4 regions of the Pseudomonas sp. FW215-R2 genome follow, and region 3 is predicted to be linked to each of the others. Evidence: predicted binding sites of a transcription regulator. Region 3 holds the regulator's gene; each other region holds the start of a gene.

Evidence for each region. The regulator FliA, encoded in region 3, starts transcription of late flagellar genes. The targets are predictions, from matches to a motif close to CTAAAGTTTNNNNNNNNNNNGCCGNTAA.
Region 1: AC3WRD_RS11425 (methyl-accepting chemotaxis protein) is a predicted target of FliA. The motif match lies at 1,496-1,523, and genes of this name have one in related genera.
Region 2: AC3WRD_RS01545 (methyl-accepting chemotaxis protein) is a predicted target of FliA. The motif match lies at 2,832-2,859, and genes of this name have one in related genera.
Region 4: AC3WRD_RS22915 (methyl-accepting chemotaxis protein) is a predicted target of FliA. The motif match lies at 1,786-1,813, and genes of this name have one in related genera.

The regions. Positions count from the first base shown of each region.
Region 1 covers NZ_JBYTBO010000006.1:269,997-274,771, forward strand. Annotated here, with positions in the region: gene clpB (ATP-dependent chaperone ClpB) at 1-720, shown strand, start outside; tRNA gene AC3WRD_RS11405 (tRNA-Asn) at 1,019-1,094, shown strand; tRNA gene AC3WRD_RS11410 (tRNA-Pro) at 1,104-1,180, shown strand; tRNA gene AC3WRD_RS11415 (tRNA-Lys) at 1,186-1,261, shown strand; tRNA gene AC3WRD_RS11420 (tRNA-Pro) at 1,359-1,435, shown strand; gene AC3WRD_RS11425 (methyl-accepting chemotaxis protein) at 1,595-3,220, shown strand; gene AC3WRD_RS11430 (HvfA family oxazolone/thioamide-modified RiPP metallophore) at 3,295-3,702, opposite strand; gene AC3WRD_RS11435 (NAD(P)/FAD-dependent oxidoreductase) at 3,915-4,775, opposite strand, start outside.
Region 2 covers NZ_JBYTBO010000001.1:355,628-360,402, forward strand. Annotated here, with positions in the region: gene hutC (histidine utilization transcriptional repressor HutC) at 1-238, opposite strand, end outside; gene AC3WRD_RS01530 (formimidoylglutamate deiminase) at 384-1,748, shown strand; gene AC3WRD_RS01535 (lipocalin family protein) at 1,797-2,366, opposite strand; gene AC3WRD_RS01540 (hypothetical protein) at 2,398-2,652, opposite strand; gene AC3WRD_RS01545 (methyl-accepting chemotaxis protein) at 2,936-4,775, shown strand, end outside.
Region 3 covers NZ_JBYTBO010000005.1:237,150-241,924, reverse strand. Annotated here, with positions in the region: gene AC3WRD_RS09575 (chemotaxis protein CheA) at 1-854, opposite strand, end outside; gene AC3WRD_RS09570 (protein phosphatase CheZ) at 908-1,696, opposite strand; gene AC3WRD_RS09565 (chemotaxis response regulator CheY) at 1,714-2,085, opposite strand; gene fliA (RNA polymerase sigma factor FliA) at 2,253-2,993, opposite strand; gene fleN (flagellar synthesis regulator FleN) at 2,990-3,820, opposite strand; gene flhF (flagellar biosynthesis GTPase FlhF) at 3,934-4,775, opposite strand, start outside.
Region 4 covers NZ_JBYTBO010000019.1:7,201-11,975, forward strand. Annotated here, with positions in the region: gene AC3WRD_RS22895 (LysR substrate-binding domain-containing protein) at 1-22, shown strand, start outside; gene AC3WRD_RS22900 (MmcQ/YjbR family DNA-binding protein) at 19-378, shown strand; gene AC3WRD_RS22905 (DUF1294 domain-containing protein) at 381-809, opposite strand; gene AC3WRD_RS22910 (undecaprenyl-diphosphate phosphatase) at 806-1,636, opposite strand; gene AC3WRD_RS22915 (methyl-accepting chemotaxis protein) at 1,941-3,575, shown strand; gene pnuC (nicotinamide riboside transporter PnuC) at 3,658-4,221, shown strand; gene AC3WRD_RS22925 (AAA family ATPase) at 4,218-4,742, shown strand.

The sequences.
Region 1 (4,775 bases), on a different contig from region 3:
AAGGCGCTGGCCGAATTCCTCTTTGATACGGAAGAGGCGATGGTGCGGATCGACATGTCCGAGTTCATGGAGAAACATTCCGTGGCGCGGCTGATCGGTGCGCCACCAGGCTACGTGGGTTATGAAGAGGGCGGTTACCTGACCGAAGCGGTACGGCGCAAGCCTTACTCGGTGATCCTGCTGGACGAAGTCGAGAAGGCGCACCCGGACGTGTTCAACATCCTGCTGCAAGTGCTGGAGGATGGTCGTCTGACCGACAGCCACGGCCGTACGGTGGATTTCCGCAATACCGTGATTGTCATGACTTCCAACCTCGGTTCGATGCAGATCCAGGAACTGGTCGGTGACCGTGAGGCGCAACGTGCAGCGGTGATGGATGCGATTTCCACCCACTTCCGTCCGGAGTTCATCAACCGGGTCGACGAAGTGGTGATCTTCGAGCCATTGGCGCGGGATCAGATCGCGGGCATTACCGAGATCCAGCTGGGTCGTCTGCGCAGTCGTCTGGCCGAGCGCGAGCTGAAGCTGGAACTGAGCCCGGAGGCGATGGACAAGCTGATTGCCGTCGGCTACGACCCGGTCTATGGCGCACGGCCGCTGAAACGGGCGATCCAGCGCTGGATCGAGAACCCGCTGGCGCAGTTGATCCTGTCGGGACGCTTCCTGCCGGGCGAGACCGCGACCGGTGTCGTGGAGAACGACGAGATCACGTTCAACTGACACCTGAAGGTGGTGAAGTAAGGAAGGCCTCGCACTGCGAGGCCTTTTTTTTCGTTAGGCTGTTGAACTCAAAGGAAAAGGCTTGTAAAGTGCGCCCCGCAGTCAGTCACCAACACGGTTTCAGCTCACTGGGCAGAAATCTGAAATAAGTTGCAAATCATTAACTTGAAAGCAATTTAGGGGGTTGACAGAGGTGTTCTAGGTTGTAGAATAGCGCGCCTCAGACACACGAACGCAGCGATGCGAAAACGGTGTCGAGAAGCTGCAAGTTTCACCGTAGTAAATTGAAATATGTAGTTCCGTGATAGCTCAGTCGGTAGAGCAAATGACTGTTAATCATTGGGTCCCAGGTTCGAGTCCTGGTCACGGAGCCAATTTCAAGCCGGGGTATAGCGCAGTCCGGTAGCGCGCCTGCTTTGGGAGCAGGATGTCAGGAGTTCGAATCCCCTTACCCCGACCATTTTTGGGTCGTTAGCTCAGTTGGTAGAGCAGTTGGCTTTTAACCAATTGGTCGTAGGTTCGAATCCCACACGACCCACCATTTTTGAAACCAGTTAACGCTGGGATCGAATCTTAAGATCAGAGGCCAAAAGCGCTGATCGAAGAAGGCGATCTTTGAAAGGTCGCCTTTTTTTTACCGGGGTATAGCGCAGTCCGGTAGCGCGCCTGCTTTGGGAGCAGGATGTCAGGAGTTCGAATCCCCTTACCCCGACCATATTAAAAATCCTCGTATCGAAAGATACGGGGATTTTTTTTGTCCTCCAGAAATGTTTCATTCAAGTCATCGTACAACTTGCCGATAGCCCGCTAACGAAAGGGGTCTGCCGTCGATCGCCCCTTGAATCCGGCCAATACAAGAAAAAGGGCGTTCGTCATGTTGCTTCGTCAGTTGAATATTGCTCCCCGTGCCGCCCTGGGCTTTGCCCTGATTGCTGTGCTGGTAGCGTTGCTCGGCGTGTTTGCCCTGGGCCAGATGTCGAGCATCCGCGAGAGCGAAGTCGCCGTGGAGAATCAATGGCTGCCGAGCATTCGTGGCGGTGACGAGATCCGCGAAATCATGCTGCGTATCCGCACCATCTCCCTGCGCATGGCGCTGGATCAGGACCCGAACAACGTCGCCACCTACCGCAGCCAGATGGACACCCGCGACAAGGAACTGAGCGAGAAAATCGCCGCGTACGACCGACTGGTCACCACCCCGGAAGGCCAGCAGTTATACGATCAGTTCAAGAAAACCTTCGCGGCCTACCGCGCCGGCATCACTCAATCGTTCGCACTGGCCGAGCAAGGCAAGCGTGACGAGCTGACCAAACTGCTGCTGGTCGACATGAAAACCGTGGTCGACGGCTCCGGCAAGCAACTCAATGACCTGGCGGACCTGTTCGCCAAACAGGTCGCCGCAGAAAGCCGTAACTCCGCCGCGCACTACGAAACCTCACGCACCATCGTCAGCCTGTTCATCGCACTGGCAGCATTGGCGACCGTGGCCCTGGCGATGCTGCTGACGCGCAGCATCGTTCGCCCCCTGAGCGCCGCTGTGGATGCTGCGGAAAACGTCGCAAGAGGGGATCTGACGCGGCCGATCGAGACCGATGGCAATGATGAGGTCAGCCGTTTGCTCAAGGCGCTGGCGACCATGCAACAAAACCTGCGTGAAACCCTGCAAGGCATCAACGGTTCAGCCACGCAACTGGCGACTGCGGCCGACGAACTCAACGTCGTCACGCTCGACAGCACCCAAGGCCTGCAACAACAGAACAACGAAATCGAACAGGCCGCCACCGCCGTCAACGAAATGACCACGGCGGTCGAGGAAGTCGCACGCAATGCAGTGTCGACCTCCGACGCGACGCGCCAGTCCAGCGAATCGGCGCATCTGGGGCAAGAGCGGGTCAGTGAAACCGCCAGCGCCATCAACGCGCTGGCCAGTGAGGTGCAACACACCGGCGAGTTGGTGCAATCACTGGCCAATCAATCTCAAGACATCGGCAAGGTGCTGGACGTGATCCGGGCGATCGCCGAGCAGACCAACCTGCTGGCGCTCAATGCCGCCATCGAAGCGGCGCGGGCAGGGGAGAGCGGACGCGGGTTCGCGGTGGTTGCTGACGAGGTCCGCGCGCTGGCCTATCGCACGCAGCAATCGACCCAGGAAATCGAGCAGATGGTGCAAGGCATGCGCAACGGTTCAAGCCTGGCGCTGGAGTCGATGCAGGCCAGTGCCTCGCGTGCGTCCACCACGCTGGTGCTGGCCGAACGGGCCGGTGAGGCGCTGCAAACCATCACCGCGTCGGTGCATGAGATCCACGAACGCAACCTGGTGATCGCCAGCGCCGCCGAAGAGCAGGCGCAGGTGGCGCGGGAAGTGGATCGCAACCTGGTGAATATTCGTGACCTGTCGGTGCGTTCGGCGGCCGGCGCCGATCAAACCAGCGCTTCCAGTCATGAGCTATCGAAACTGGCCAATGCATTGCAGGGCATGGTGCGGCGCTTCCAGCTGTAATCCGTGCAGATATAAAAAAGCCGCGCTCCTCGTGAGAGAAAGCGCGGCTTTGTTTTGTCGGGACAGAATGAAAATCAGGCACCGTCCTGGTCTTTCAGGTGTTCGAACAGGCCTTTCGGCATTTTCTTGCCGTTGGCTTCGAAGTTGGCTTTGACGTTGTTGTAAGCCTCTTGCTCGTCGATGAAGCCGTCATGGTTGGTGTCGATCTTGTCGAAGTCAGATTTCGGCGCGACCTTCAGGAACTCGGCGCGCGAGACTTTGCCGTCGCCATCGGTGTCGGTCTTGGCCATCGACGCGTCGCCGCATTTGCCTTCACCGCATTTGCCTTCCGGGGTTTTCACCGAGGTTTCAGCCGAGGCAACCATGTAGCCCTGGGCCAGCGGTTGTGCGGCGAACACCGAGCCGGACAGCATCAGGCCGCCAGCCAGTACGGCACCGACCAGGCCAAGGGAGGTTTTGCCAATTTTCGAAGTGCGGGTCATTTCATTCTCCTTCGGTTGCACTGCGCAACCACACGTTAAGGGCGATCAGCCGGAGCAGGTGTGCTCGGGTGTGGCCATTAAGCGGTGGCGGTGTATCGCGTCTGTGTCGAGGAGCGGGGCGTTTGTAAGCGAAGGTGAGGAAAGCGCGGGCAGATACAGTAAAAGACAAAACCCTGTGGGAGCGAGCAGGCCCGCCCCCACAGCGTTTTACATCAGTGCAGCTTCAGGCGCGGCTCGGTGCCGCGTCCGATCTTGCTGCCCAGCATCAGCATGGCGGTGCGGAACGGGCCGTACAGCGCCATCTGGTGCATGCGGTACAGCGACACGTAAAACATCCGCGCCAGCCAGCCTTCGAGCATCACGCTGCCGGTCAGGTTGCCCATCAAGTTACCCACAGCCGAAAAACGCGACAGCGAAATCAGCGAGCCGTAGTCGGTGTACTTGTACTCCGGCAGGGTCTTGCCTTCGATCCGCAGTTTCAGCGACTTGGCCAGCAGCGACGCCTGTTGGTGCGCAGCCTGGGCCCGTGGCGGAACGTTGCGATCCGAGCCCGGTTGCGGGCAGGCGGCGCAGTCACCGAAGGCGAAAATGTTTTCGTCGCGGGTGGTCTGCAAGGTCGGCAGCACTTGCAGCTGGTTGATGCGGTTGGTTTCCAGGCCATCGATGTCCTTGAGGAAACCTGGTGCGCGGATCCCGGCAGCCCAGACTTTCAGGCTGGCCTTGATCTCGTTGCCATCGGCGGTGATCAGGCTGTCGGCGGTGACCTGGCTGACCGACGCGTTGGTCATCACATTGACCCCGAGTTTTTCCAGGGTCTTGTGCACCGGCCCGCTGATACGCTCCGGCAGGGCTGGCAGCACCCGTGGCCCGGCTTCGATCAGGGTGATGTGCATGTTTTCCGGTTTGATCCGGTCCAGACCGTAGGCCGCCAGCTCATGAGCGGCGTTGTGCAGCTCGGCCGCCAGTTCGACGCCCGTGGCGCCGGCGCCGACGATGGCCACGCTGATCTGCTGGACCACATCGGTTTGCCCGGCGTGAGCACGCAGATAGTGATTGAGCAATTGCTGGTGGAA
Region 2 (4,775 bases), on a different contig from region 3:
GCGCGGACTGGCTCTTCGGTTCGGCGACGAACGTGCCGACGCCCTGCATGCGCACCAAGAGGCCGTCGGCGGTCATTTCCCGCAGCGCTCGGTTGATGGTCATGCGGCTGAAGCCCAACTGGCTGACCAGCTCGCTTTCCGACGGCACGCGGTAATGCGGCGGCCAGTTACCACTGTCGATCTGCTGGGTGATCATCTGTTTGACGCGGGCGTACAAGGGCGCCGGACTGTCGCCCATGTTCGCGGCCAACGGAGAGACTGGAGGCGGAGTCGGCACGGTGGATCCCTGTTCATTGGATAAGGTTGCTAGCTTGCCGGAGTTTACCGGGCAGGCAAACGTCTGTATATGTATATACAAATAACACACGATGGGGTGCTGAACCATGTCCGCCTTCTTTGCCGAACGCGCGCTGCTGCCTAACGGATGGGCCAACAATGTACGTCTCGAGGTCAGCGCCGAAGGCGTATTGACCCGAATCCAGGCCGATTCCACCGCAGAAGGCGCCGAACGGCTGAGCGGTCCGCTGCTGCCGGGGATGCCGAATCTGCACTCCCACGCGTTCCAGCGAGCGATGGCCGGGCTGGCAGAAGTGGCCGGCAATCCCAACGACAGTTTCTGGACCTGGCGCGATCTGATGTACCGGCTCGTCGGAAAAATCAGCCCGGACCAACTCGGCGTGATCGCCCGCCAGCTGTATATCGAAATGCTCAAGGCCGGTTACACCTCGGTCGCCGAATTCCATTACGTCCATCACGATCACAACGGTCAGCCGTATGCCGATCCGGCCGAGCTGGCGTTGCGTATCAGCCAGGCCGCCAGCTCCGCCGGCATCGGCCTGACGCTGTTGCCGGTGCTCTACAGCCACAGCGGTTTCGGTGGCCAGACGCCAAACGAAGGTCAGCGTCGCTTCATCAACAGCACCGAAAACTACCTGAAACTGCAATCGCGCCTGCAACCGCTGCTGGCTCAAGAAAAGGCTCAGTCGCTGGGATTGTGTTTCCACTCGTTGCGCGCGGTCACCCCACAGCAGATCAGCGAAGTGCTGGCGGCCAGCGACAAGCAATGCCCGGTGCACATCCACATCGCCGAACAGCAGAAGGAAGTCGACGACTGCCTGAGCTGGAGCGGTCGCCGCCCGCTGCAATGGCTGTACGAAAACACCGAAGTCGATCAGCGCTGGTGCCTGGTGCACGCGACCCACGCCAATCCGGAAGAAGTCACGCTGATGGCCAAGAGCCGCGCCATCGCCGGTCTGTGTCTGACCACCGAAGCCAACCTTGGCGACGGGATTTTCCCGGCGGTGGATTTCCTCGCTCAGGGCGGACGCATGGGTATCGGCTCCGACAGCCATGTGTCGTTGAGCGTGGTGGAAGAATTGCGCTGGCTGGAATACGGCCAGCGTCTGCGCGATCAGCGTCGCAACCGTTTGTACGGCGCGGATCAACCGATGGTCGGCCGCACCTTGTATGACGCGGCGCTGGACGGTGGTGCTCAGGCGCTGGGCCAGCCGATCGGTGCACTGGAAGTCGGCAAACGCGCCGACTGGATTGTGCTCGATGGCAGCGATCCGTATCTGACCACGGCCAGCGGTGACGGGATCCTCAACCGCTGGCTGTTTGCCGGTGGCGACCGTCAGGTGCGTGACGTGCTGGTCAACGGTCAGTGGGTCGTTCGTGACGGGCGACATGCCGGGGAGGAGGACAGCAATCGCGCCTTCACCCAGGTCCTGCGAGACCTTTTGGGCTGACACAAAAAAACCTGTGGAGGGCAACCTCCACAGGTTTTTTGTTGCGCGTCAGTTGGACGTCTTGGCCATCTGTTGATCCGATGCGCGCCAGATCAACCGCGTGGTGTCATAACCCTGCTGACGCGCCTTGCTCAGCAGTTCTTCGCGCACCACACCGTTGACGGTCGGCGTGCGGGACAACAGCCACAGGTAACGTCGGCTCGGGTCGCCAACAATGGCGGTCTTGTAGTCGTCACTGACGTACAGCACCCAGTATTGACCCTTCGCCGAACCCGGAATCAGCCGCGAGAACCAGGTATCAAACTCGACCCACAACTTGTCGGTCTTGCCCGGCACCTGTGGATAAGCCGTGCCCTTGACCTCTTCCCACTGCCAGTCCTTGGTCAGGCAACGGTTGAACACGCCGAGGTTGCCGTCAGGCTGGAGGCTGTAGCGGGCTTCGGATTGCGCACAGTTGCGCTGGAAATACATCGGCAGCCGCGCCAACTCGTACCAGGTGCCCTGGTAACGCTTGAGATTGACGCTGTGGACTGTCTTGGGCGCCAGCGGATCTTCACCGGTCGTGGCGCAGCCGGCCAATACCAGGCCGGCAAAAAGGACAAGCAATAACCGCTTCATTGTTTTTCTCCCGTGGGCGCGTAGCCCCGGTTTACTTCAGGCCTTGGCCGGAAAACATCAACACTTTGTCACCGGCGTACTGCACGCTGATAAAGCTGTTCTTGTCGCCCCAGGTGCAACTGGACATGCCGAGCGCGCCCGAGCAATCGGTGGGCTTGCCGAGCAGCGTCTCCACTTCGGCCTTGGCCATCCCGGCCGAGAGCTTCGAGTAGTTTTCCTGATTGACCTTGCTGCATGCGGCCAACAGCACGCAAAACGACAGAAGGGCGATAGATCGCAGCGACATGGTGTAACTCCTGGAACGGAAGGGGGATGGCATGGCGCCAACCAGAAGCTTAGAAGAGAAAACCCCTGTCTGGTTCCCTGGGCACATGGCTATTTGTTAGCCCGCTCGTCCGGCTTTCATCAGCAAATCAGACACTTTGTAGGGCTATTGAGCATTTCGTCGCCTTTCGCAAAAGTCGCCTAATCTTTGGCGCGCCGCGGTCGAAATAAGAGCAGCGCAAAGCCCCAGAGTGTGGCAAATTGCCGCCCCCTTCTTGACCAGCCCCTTCGCGGTAGCTCACTTAATGACCAGAAACATGAAATTCAGCCACAAGATCTTGTTGGCTGCCGCCCTCGTGGTGGCCGTTGCGTTCGCCTGTTTCATTTTGTTCAACGACTATCGACAACGCGAAGCCCTGCAAACCAGCACCGAAGCGTCAATGCAGGAACTGGGCAGCCTGACCACCAGCAACATCCAGACCTGGCTGGAAAGCCGCATTCAATTGCTGCAATCGATGTCGCAGCAGGTTGTCGCCGACGGCAATGCCCCCGCCAGCCTTAAGCGCATCATCGACCTGCCCGCCTACACCGGCAATTTCCAGCTCAGCTATTTCGGCGGTGCCGACGGCGTGATGTTCTCGGTCCCGGCCGGCAACCGCGCACCGGATTACGACCCGCGCGCCCGTGGCTGGTACAAGGCCGCGAACAGCGCACAGCAGACCATCGTCACCGAACCGTACATCGCCGCCTCGTCGGGCAAACTGGTGATTACCGTTGCCACCCCGGTGCAGCGCCAGGGCCAGATGATCGGTGTGGCCGGGGCCGACATCGACTTGACCAGCATCAGCGCAATCATCAACTCGCTGAACTTCGGCGGCCATGGCCACGCGTTCATCGTCAGTGCCGACGGCAAGATCCTGATCCACCCCGACAGCAAACTGGTGCTCAAGACCCTGGCCGAGGCCTATCCCAACGGCGCACCAAAAGTCAGCCCGGGCCTGAAAGAAGTCGAGTTCAACGGCAAGACCCAACTGATCTCCTTCACCCGCGTCAACGGCGTGCCGTCGGCCGACTGGTACGTGGCGCTGGTGCTGGACAAGGACACCGCATTCTCGATGCTCAGCGAGTTCCGCACCTCGGCGCTGATCGCCATGATCATCGCCGTGGTGATCATCATCGCCTTGCTCGGCATGCTGATCCGCGTCCTGATGCAACCGCTGCTGACCATGGGCCGCGCCATGCATGACATCGCCGAAGGCGAAGGCGACCTGACCAAACGCCTGACCATCCACGGCCACGACGAATTCGGCGCGCTGGGCTTGTCGTTCAACCGCTTCGTCGAACGTATCCATACCTCGATCCGCGAAGTGTCTTCTGCCACTGGCCAGGTCAACGAAGTTGCCCTGCGCGTGGTCGCGGCGTCCAACTCGTCGATGTACAACTCTGACCAGCAGGCCTCGCGTACCAACAGCGTGGCCGCCGCGATCAATCAACTCGGCGCCGCCGCCCAGGAAATCGCCCAGAACGCCGCCCTCGCCTCGCAACACTCCAGCGACGCGCGCAGCCTGGCCGAAGACGGCCAGCAAGTTGTGGATAAAACCATCCACGCGATGCAACAACTGTCGGCGAAGATCAGCGATTCCTGCGGCAACATCGAAACGCTGAACAGCAACACCGTGAACATCGGGCAGATTCTGGAAGTGATCACCAGCATCTCCCAACAGACCAACCTGCTGGCCCTCAACGCCGCCATCGAAGCAGCCCGTGCCGGTGAGGCCGGTCGTGGTTTCGCCGTGGTGGCCGACGAAGTGCGCAACCTGGCGCACCGCACCCAGGATTCGGCGCAGCAAGTGCAGAAAATGATCGAAGAGCTGCAGGTCGGCGCGCGTCAGGCGGTCGGCATCATGACCGAAAGCCAGCGTGAGAGCGAAAGCAGCGTCGGCATCGCCAACCAGGCCGGCGAACGCCTGGGCAGCGTGACCCAGCGCATCGGCGAGATCGACGGCATGAACCAGTCGGTGGCGACGGCAACGGAAGAGCAGACGGCCGTGGTCGAGTCGATCAACGTCGACATCAACGAGATCAACACGCTGAACCAGGAAGGTGTGGAGAACTTGCAGGCGACGTTGCGCGCTTGTGCGGATC
Region 3 (4,775 bases):
TCATGGTCGCTGATCAGATCGCTACCGGCCGCAGCCGCTGCCGGAGCAGCAGATGCAGGCACCGACGCAATCGCCGATTCCAGCGCATCGACGGCAAAGTTGCCCTTGCCGTGCAACTGATCGAGCAAGGCTTCGAATTCGTCGTCGGTGATGTCGGAGCTGTCGCCCGCCGCCGGAGCAGCCGGTGCAGCGGCTGTCGGTGCCACGGCGTCGGCCGCGAACTGGCCCTTGCCGTGCAACTGGTCGAGCAGCGACTCGAATTCGGCGTCGGTGATTTCATCGCTGACTGCTTCATCGGAAGCAGGCGCAGCGGCAGCCGCCGGGGCTTCAGCTTCGGCCTTGACGGCGTTCAGCGAGTCCAGCAACTGTTCAAATTCGTTATCGGTGATATCGCCCGAATCGCCTTCGACGACCAGTTCTTCGATCATCTCGGCAACAGGCGAAGCCGGGGCTTCATCCGCCGATTGCGGTTCAGCCAGACGCGCCAGGGCAGCCAGCAGTTCCGGCGTTGCGGCAGTAATCGGACTGCGATCGCGGACTTCGCTGAACATGCTGTTCACCGCGTCCAGCGCTTCGAGCACCACGTCCATCAGTTCTGCATCTACGCGACGCTCACCCTTGCGCAGGATGTCGAACACGTTTTCGGCGATGTGACAGCACTCCACCAGCTCATTGAGCTGAAGGAAGCCGGCGCCCCCTTTTACAGTGTGGAAACCGCGAAAAATTGCGTTGAGCAGATCTGCGTCATCCGGACGGCTTTCCAGCTCGACCAGTTGTTCGGACAGTTGCTCAAGAATCTCGCCGGCCTCAACCAGGAAATCCTGAAGGATCTCTTCATCGGCGCCGAAGCTCATTAGGGGGTGCTCCTACAGGTCTAAAAACCCAAAAAACCTATAATTCCAAAACTCTAGAATCCAAGGCTGGATAACAAATCGTCCACATCGTCCTGACCGGACACAACGTCTTCTCGTTTATCGGCATGAATCTGCGGACCTTCACCCTGCGAGAGATGTTTTTGTGGATCTTTTTCAGCGAGCATCGCCGCACGGTCATGTTCGATGCCCGCAAAGCGGTCCACCTGACTGGCCATGAGCACGAGTTTGAGCAGATTGCTTTCGACTTCGGTGACCAACTGGGTCACGCGCTTGATCACCTGACCTGTGAGGTCCTGGTAATCCTGGGCCAGCAGAATGTCGTTGAGGTTGCTCGACACCGCGCGGTTGTCCGCGCTGCTGCGTGCCAGAAAACCGTCGACCCGACGCGCCAGCTCGCGGAACTCTTCAGCCCCGACTTCACGGCGCATGAAACGTCCCCAGTCGGCACTCAATGCCTGGGCTTCGTCAGCCAGGCCATTGACCACCGGCGTGGCGCTTTCCACCAGGTCCATGGTGCGGTTGGCCGCCGCTTCAGTCAGCTTGACCACATAGCCCAGACGCTCGGTCGCATCAGTGATCTGCGATACTTCCTCGGCCTGCGGCATATGCGGGTCGATCTGGAAGTTGACGATTGCACTGTGCAGTTCGCGCGTGAGCTTGCCCACTTCCTGGTACAGGCCACGGTCACGGGTCTGATTGAGCTCATGGATCAGTTGCACAGCGTCGCCGAACCTGCCTTTTTCAAGGCTTTCGACCAGTTCGACCGCGTGTTTTTTCAGAGTCGACTCGAAGTCGCCCTGTGAAGATTCGTTATGCTCCATAGCTCCCCCGCGCGTCATCAGCCGATGCGTTCGAAAATCTTCTCGATTTTTTCTTTCAGCGCCTGAGCCGTGAAAGGTTTGACCACGTAGCCGTTAACGCCGGCCTGGGCCGCTTCGATGATCTGCTCGCGCTTGGCTTCAGCAGTCACCATCAGCACTGGCAGGTGCTTGAGTTTTTCATCGGCGCGCACGTGACGCAGCAGGTCGATACCGGTCATGCCAGGCATGTTCCAGTCGGTCACCAGAAAGTCGATGCTGCCGCTGTTGAGCACCGGAATGGCAGTGGTGCCATCGTCGGCTTCAACGGTGTTGGTGAACCCAAGGTCACGCAACAGGTTCTTGATGATCCGCCGCATCGTTGAGAAGTCATCAACGATGAGGATTTTCATGTCTTTGTTCAATTCGACCTCCAAGCAGTCTTAAACGCGCCCAGCACCTGGACGCGCCATTTCAATCAATCCGGCAAAGCACTCGATGACTGTCTGGAGCACAACAGAGCAAGACCGGTGCCGTTCACCACCGCACCAGCCTCGTTCGCAGCGTCCCCACACTGCCTTCAGCGCGCTCGCCACTCCCCCAAACGCCCCCGCAAGCGGGCCGCGCACTGGCTGTGTAACTGGCTGACCCGCGATTCACTGACGCCAAGGACTTCACCGATTTCCTTGAGGTTCAGCTCTTCGTCGTAGTACAGCGCCAACACCAGTCGCTCACGCTCCGGCAAATTGGCAATCGCGTCCGCCAACGCAGCCTGGAAGCGCTCATCTTCCAGATCGCGCGACGGCTCAAGATGAGCACTTGCGCCATCCTCGTGCAGCCCTTCGTGTTCGCCGTCCTGCAACAGGTCGTCGAAACTGAACAGTCGGCTGCCCAGGGTGTCGTTCAAAATCCCGTAGTAATCGTCGAGACTCAATTGGAGTTCGGCCGCAACCTCGTGATCTTTAGCGTCACGGCCGGTTTTAGCTTCAATCGAGCGAATCGCGTCGCTGACCATACGGGTGTTGCGGTGAACCGAGCGCGGTGCCCAGTCCCCCTTGCGTACTTCATCGAGCATCGCGCCGCGGATCCGGATGCCCGCGTACGTTTCGAAACTGGCGCCTTTGCTGGCGTCGTATTTGGTCGAGACTTCGAGCAGGCCGATCATCCCGGCCTGGATCAGGTCTTCGACCTGCACACTGGCCGGCAATCGCGCCAGCAAGTGGTAAGCAATGCGTTTGACCAGTGGCGCGTAACGCTCGATCAGCTCGTACTGCGCGTCACGTGCCGACTTCTTGTAGAAATTCATACCGCTGGCGGTCATAGCACAGGTCCTGCCGTTTGCTGCACGAGGCGCTCGACGAAAAATTCGAGGTGGCCGCGCGGATTGGCGGGCAGCGGCCAGGTGTCGACCTTTTGCGCGATCGCCTTGAACGCCAGTGCGCACTTGGAACGCGGGAAGGCTTCATAGACCGCACGCTGCTTCTGCACCGCCTTGCGCACGCTTTCGTCGTAAGGCACCGCACCGACGTATTGTAGGGCGACGTCGAGGAAGCGATCCGTGACCTTGGTCAACTTGGCGAACAGATTGCGACCTTCCTGCGGGCTCTGGGCCATGTTGGCTAGGACGCGGAAGCGGTTCATGCCGTAATCGCGGTTCAGCAGTTTGATCAGGGCGTAGGCGTCGGTGATCGAGGTCGGCTCGTCGCAGACCACCAGCAACACTTCTTGCGCTGCGCGAACGAAACTGACTACCGAGTCACCAATACCCGCAGCAGTGTCGATCACCAGTACGTCGAGATTGTCGCCGATGTCGCTGAACGCCTGAATCAGACCGGCATGCTGGGCCGGGCTCAGGTGAACCATGCTCTGCGTGCCGGAAGCGGCCGGCACGATGCGGATCCCGCCGGGGCCTTGCAACAGCACGTCGCGCAGCTCGCAGCGGCCCTCGATCACATCGGCCAGGGTACGTTTGGGCGTGAGGCCCAGCAGAACGTCGACGTTCGCCAGACCCAGGTCGGCGTCCAGCAGCATGACCCGACGGCCAAGCTCTGCCAGCGCCAGGGACAAGTTCACTGACACGTTAGTCTTGCCGACGCCACCTTTGCCGCCGGTCACCGCGATCACCTGTACGGGATGCATGCTGCCCATGTTATTTCTTTACCTTGTCTTGCATAGACGGAGGCCACATTACTGGCTGCGCGTTCACAACCGGAACAATGCATGGCAGACCATCGATGTAGGTACAAAAACTGTTCATTACCTCAGCCAACCTGCTTGGTGGGACTGTGGTAGATATCAGCGAACATGTCAGCCATGGCTTCTTCGCTGGGTTCTTCCTGCATTTGCACACTGACGGCGCGGCTGACCAATTGATGACGGCGCGGCAGATGCAGATCATCCGGAATCCGTGGGCCGTCGGTCAGGTAGGCGACCGGCAGTTCATGACTGATCGCCAGGCTCAGCACCTCGCCAAGGCTGGCCGTCTCATCCAGTTTAGTCAGGATGCACCCGGCGAGCCCGCAACGCTTGTAACTGTGATAAGCGGCGGTTAGAACCTGTTTCTGGCTGGTGGTTGCCAGTACCAGATAATTTTTTGACCGAATGCCACGACCGGCCAGGCTTTCCAGCTGCATGCGCAGTGCCGGATCGCTGGCCTGCAGGCCGGCGGTATCGATCAGCACCACGCGTTTGCGCAGCAGTGGATCCAGCGCCTGCACCAGGGACTGGCCCGGGTCGACGTGGGTCACCGACACATTGAGGATCCGGCCCAGGGTTTTCAACTGTTCCTGAGCACCGATGCGGAAGCTGTCCATGCTCACCAGCGCAATGTTCTGCGCGCCGTACTTGAGCACGTAACGGGCGGCCAGCTTGGCCAGGGTGGTGGTCTTGCCCATGCCGGCAGGACCGACCATGGCAATGATCCCGCCCTCTTCCAGCGGCTCGACTTCCGGGGTGGCGATCATCCGCGCCAGGTGCGCCAGCAACATGCGCCAGGCCTGACGAGGTTCTTCGATATCGCTGGTCAGCGCCAGCAGGTCGCGGGACAACGGGCCGGACAAGCCGATGCGTTGCAGACGACGATAAAGGTTCGCCTGAGCCGGAC
Region 4 (4,775 bases), on a different contig from region 3:
CTGTGGAGAGCGATTGTTATGAAACAAGGAAAGTTGAGCGAAGCGGACGTCGCGGATTTTTGCCTGGCATTGCCCGGCGCTCAAGAAGACTACAAATGGGGCGGCGTGCGGGTGTTTTCGATTGCCGGCAACAAGATGTTCGCCCTGCAGGGGCTGCGCGGTGAGTCGCTGGCGTTCAAGGTCGACAAGGATCTGTTTCTCGGTCATTGCGACCGGCCGGGCATTCACCCGGCGCCGTATCTGGCACGGGCGCAGTGGATCATCATGCACCCGCCCTACCCTTTGGGCGCCGAGGAACTGCGAGGGTTGCTGCAACGTTCTCACCAGTTGGTGGTGAGCAAGCTGCCGAAGAAAACCCAGGTGGGTTTGCTGCTGTAGCCCTAACCCAGCGCCAACAGGTTCGAGCCGAGGAACAACTGATCGATCCAGAACACCTGGTGCAGCGCGACGATCACCCAGAACAGAATCTGAAACGACACCTTGCGCGTCTTGTGCCGGAATACTTGCTGGGCGATCAACGCACCCGGCCAGCCGCCCGCCAGTTCCACGGCGTGCAGGACGTTCTCCGGGGTGCGCCAGGCCTCGGCGCGAGCTTTGCGCTTGTCGGCCCAGTACAGGAAGAACGCCAGCACGCTGACAATTCCGTAGGCCGTCAGCGGTACCAGTGAGATTCCGCGCAGCCACATCGACAGCGAACCGAACAGCGGCAACGCACAGACGATCAGCAACACCATCAGCTTCAACTTCAGATGCTGGATGCTGCCACCGGAAGGACCGCGATCCGGCCGGCGTGCGCGGGAGTCATTCATGCCTTGGCCGCCGCCCAGTCCACCCAGCCGAATTGCCAGGTCGCCAGAATCAACAGGCCGAAAACAATCCGGTACCAGGCGAAGGCCGCGTAGCTGTGGCTGGCGATGAACTTCAGCAAGCCGCGAACAGCGATCATGGCGAAAACGAACGCCGTGACAAAACCGATGGCAAACACCGGGAAGTCCGCCGGCACGAAAAGATGGCGGTACTTGTAGCCCGAGTACACGGCCGCACCGACCATGGTCGGCATCGCCAGGAAGAACGAGAACTCGGTGGCGGTCTTGCGTGACAGGCCGAACAACAGGCCGCCGATGATGGTCGAGCCGGAGCGCGAGGTGCCCGGGATCATCGCCAGGCATTGGGCAAAGCCGACCTTCAGTGCATCTTTCCAGGTGATCTCGTCCACGGTTTCGGCGTGCACTTCATGCTGCCGACGCTCGGCCCACAACATGATGATGCCGCCCACCACCAGCGCCGTCGCCACGGTGACCGGGTTGAACAGGTACTTGTGAATCAGATCGGCAAAGATCACGCCCAGCACCACGGCGGGCAGGAAGGCGATCAGCAGGTTGGCGGTAAAGCGTCGCGCACTCGGCTGAGTCGGCAAACCGATGACCACGTCGAGAATCTTGCGGCGAAACTCCCAGACCACCGCGAGAATCGCGCCGAGCTGGATGATGATGTTGAACGCCATGGCGCGTTCGCCACCGAAGTTCAGCAGGTCGGCGACAATGATCTGGTGTCCGGTACTGGAAATGGGCAAAAACTCCGTCAGCCCTTCTACAACTCCAAGAATCAGTGCCTGCAAGGCGGTCCAAAGATCCATCAATCCCCCAAAGAGCGATGCTCAGCGGCATGCCCCGATAGTATTTTTTTACGTTCACTGCGTTCAGCGTAGCTGTTTGTTGCTGTACCGATTCCGCGCGCAAAGGATCCACACGAAACAGTCAAAATTCCGTGAAATGGCAACTTGGGTTCAGGTTTTCACGCGCGGGGCCGAAATCCTATCAGACAAGCCGTAATAGCGCTGCCGCGTTCTACGACTTGGGTCGCGTATGCCCGGCCATGGAAACGTGGTTGGATGCTGGCGGTGATTTATTACAAGAAAAAGAAATCGGAGTGACAGCGTTATGAACAGCTTGCGCAGTGTGTCGATCAGCCGACGCTTGTGGCTCATCTTGATTGTGGCGGTGGTCATGCTGCTGACCTTGGGCCTGTTGATGCTCAAGCAGATCCACGATGACCTGTATCACGCCAAGGCCCAGAAAACCCAACACGTGGTGCAGACCGCCAGCGGTTTGCTGACCTATTACCAGGGACTGGAAGCGGCCGGAACCCTGACCCGCGACGCCGCCCAGAAGCAGGCACTGACCGCGATTCGCGGCCTGCGTTATGACCAGAACGATTACTTCTGGATCAACGACCTCACGCCCGTGATGGTCATGCACCCGACCAATCCCAAACTTGAAGGCCAGAACCTCTCGGCGATCCGCGATCCGGACGGTTTTGCGGTGTTCAACGAAATGGTTGCCATCGCCAAATCCAAGGGCGCCGGCATGGTCGACTACCGTTGGCCGAAACCCGGTGCCAGTGAACCGGTGGCCAAGACCTCCTACGTGAAACTGTTCGAGCCATGGGGCTGGGTACTGGGTTCCGGCGTGTACGTCGACGATGTACAGGCCGAGTTTCAGGGCCAGGTCATCAAGGCTTCCGTCGTCGGCCTGGTGATCGCACTGATCATGGGCGTGCTGGTGATCCTGATTGCCCGCAGCATCGTCCGCCCGTTGCAGGAAACCGTGAACGCCATGGCCAACATCGCCAGCGGCGAAAGCGACCTGACCCGCAGCCTCGACACCCACGGTCAGGACGAAGTCACGCAGTTGGCGCATCACTTCAATGCCTTCACCGCCAAGCTGCGCCGGGTGATCGGCGATTTGCAGGTGTCGGCCAGTGCGCTGGGCCAGTCCTCCACTGAACTGGGCAATGACGCAAGTCAGGCCCAGCAGCGCAGCCAGCAACAGTCGCAGCAGATGGAACTGGTGGCGACCGCCATCAACGAAGTCACTTACGGCGTGCAGGATGTGGCGAAGAACGCCGAGCATGCCGCCAACGAAATGCGTGATGCCGAGGCGCAGGCGCAACAGGGCCAGATCAACATCGACGGCAGCCTGCAACAAATCGACAAGCTGTCCGGCACCATCGATCAGGCGGTCGAAGTCATTCGTACTTTGGCGACCGAAAGCACGCAGATCGGCAGCGTTCTGGAGGTAATCCGCTCGATTGCCGAACAGACCAACCTGCTGGCGCTCAATGCCGCCATCGAAGCCGCCCGTGCCGGCGAACAGGGGCGTGGTTTTGCGGTGGTGGCCGATGAGGTCCGCCTGCTGGCGCAACGCACGCAGAAATCCACGGCGGAAATCCAGTCGATGATCGAGCGTCTGCAAAACCATTCCGAAGCCGCCGTGAAAGTGATCGGTGACAGCAGCAAGGCCTCGCAACTGACCATCGAGCAGGCCGGACTGGCCGGTGCGAGCCTGAATGCCATCGGCCAGGCGCTGCGCAACCTCAACGGCCTGAACGCGTCGATCGCCAGTGCGACCCTGCAACAGGCGCACGTGGTCGAGGACATCAACCAGAACGTCACCCAGGCCGCCGGCCTGTCCCACAGCACCGCAATGGCCGCTGAGCAGTCGAGTGCCGCCAGTGTGCGGCTGGGCCAGTTGAGCGAGCAGTTGAACGGATTGCTGCGCCAGTTCCGCGTCTGACGTTGTTGCCCTGTGGGAGGCTCACTCCCACAGGTTTTTGGGTACAATCCGCCCCCTCTTTTACTCCCTCCAAGGATCTTGCATGTCCGGGCTCGAACTGTTTGCCGCCGCCCTCGGTGTGATCGCCGTCTGGCTGACGGTCAAACAGAATCCCTGGTGCTGGCCGATCGGGCTGGTCATGGTGTTGCTCTACAGCTGGGTCTTCTTCGAGGTGAAGCTGTATTCGGACATGTTGCTGCAGGTGGTTTACGCCGCCCTGCAAGTCTACGGCTGGTGGCAATGGACCCGGGCCGGGACGATGCATGACGGCCGTCAGGTCAGCCGGCTCGACACGCCTTCAATCCTCAAAGGGCTGGCCATCGGCAGCGTCGGCAGTCTGCTGCTGGGCGCCGCCATGGCGCACTGGACCGATGCCGCGCAACCCTGGCTCGACGCCGCACTGACTGGTTTCAGCCTCGTCGCGCAATTCTGGATGGCCCACAAGCGCCTGCAATGCTGGGCATTGTGGTTCGTGCTGGATGTGATCTTCGTCGGCCTGTTCCTTTATAAGGCGCTTTACCTCACCGCTGCGTTGTACGCCTTGTTCACCCTGATCGCGGTGCTGGGCTGGCGGGAATGGCGCGCCGATCCGGCGTTGCGCACATGAAAGTCGTCGTCCTCACCGGGCCGGAGTCCAGCGGCAAGAGCTGGCTGGCGGCCGGTCTTCAGCAACAGTTCGGCGGCCTGCAGGTGGACGAGTACGTGCGCTGGTTCATCGAGCAGAATCCACGGGACACCTGCCTCGCCGATATCCCCGAGATCGCTCGCGGCCAGTTGCTATGGGAAGACGACGCACGAGCGCAACAACCGCCGCTGCTGATCCTCGACACGCACCTGCTGAGCAATATGCTGTGGAGCCAGACATTGTTCGGCGAGTGCCCGGCCTGGTTGGAAACAGAGCTTTTGGCCCGCCATTACGACCTGCACCTGTTGCTCTCCCCGGAGCAGATCGACTGGACTGACGATGGCCAACGCTGCCAGCCGCAACTGAGTGAACGACTGGCGTTCTACAACGCCACAAAGGCCTGGCTGGAGCAGCATCGCCAACCGGTCCGGATCATTCAGGGCGACTGGGCCGCACGGCAGATTCAAGCTTTCGACGCCGTGCGAAACCTGCTGCAAGGCTGACCCCGTTTCCCGGGTCGGTTTCCCCTGCTTTGG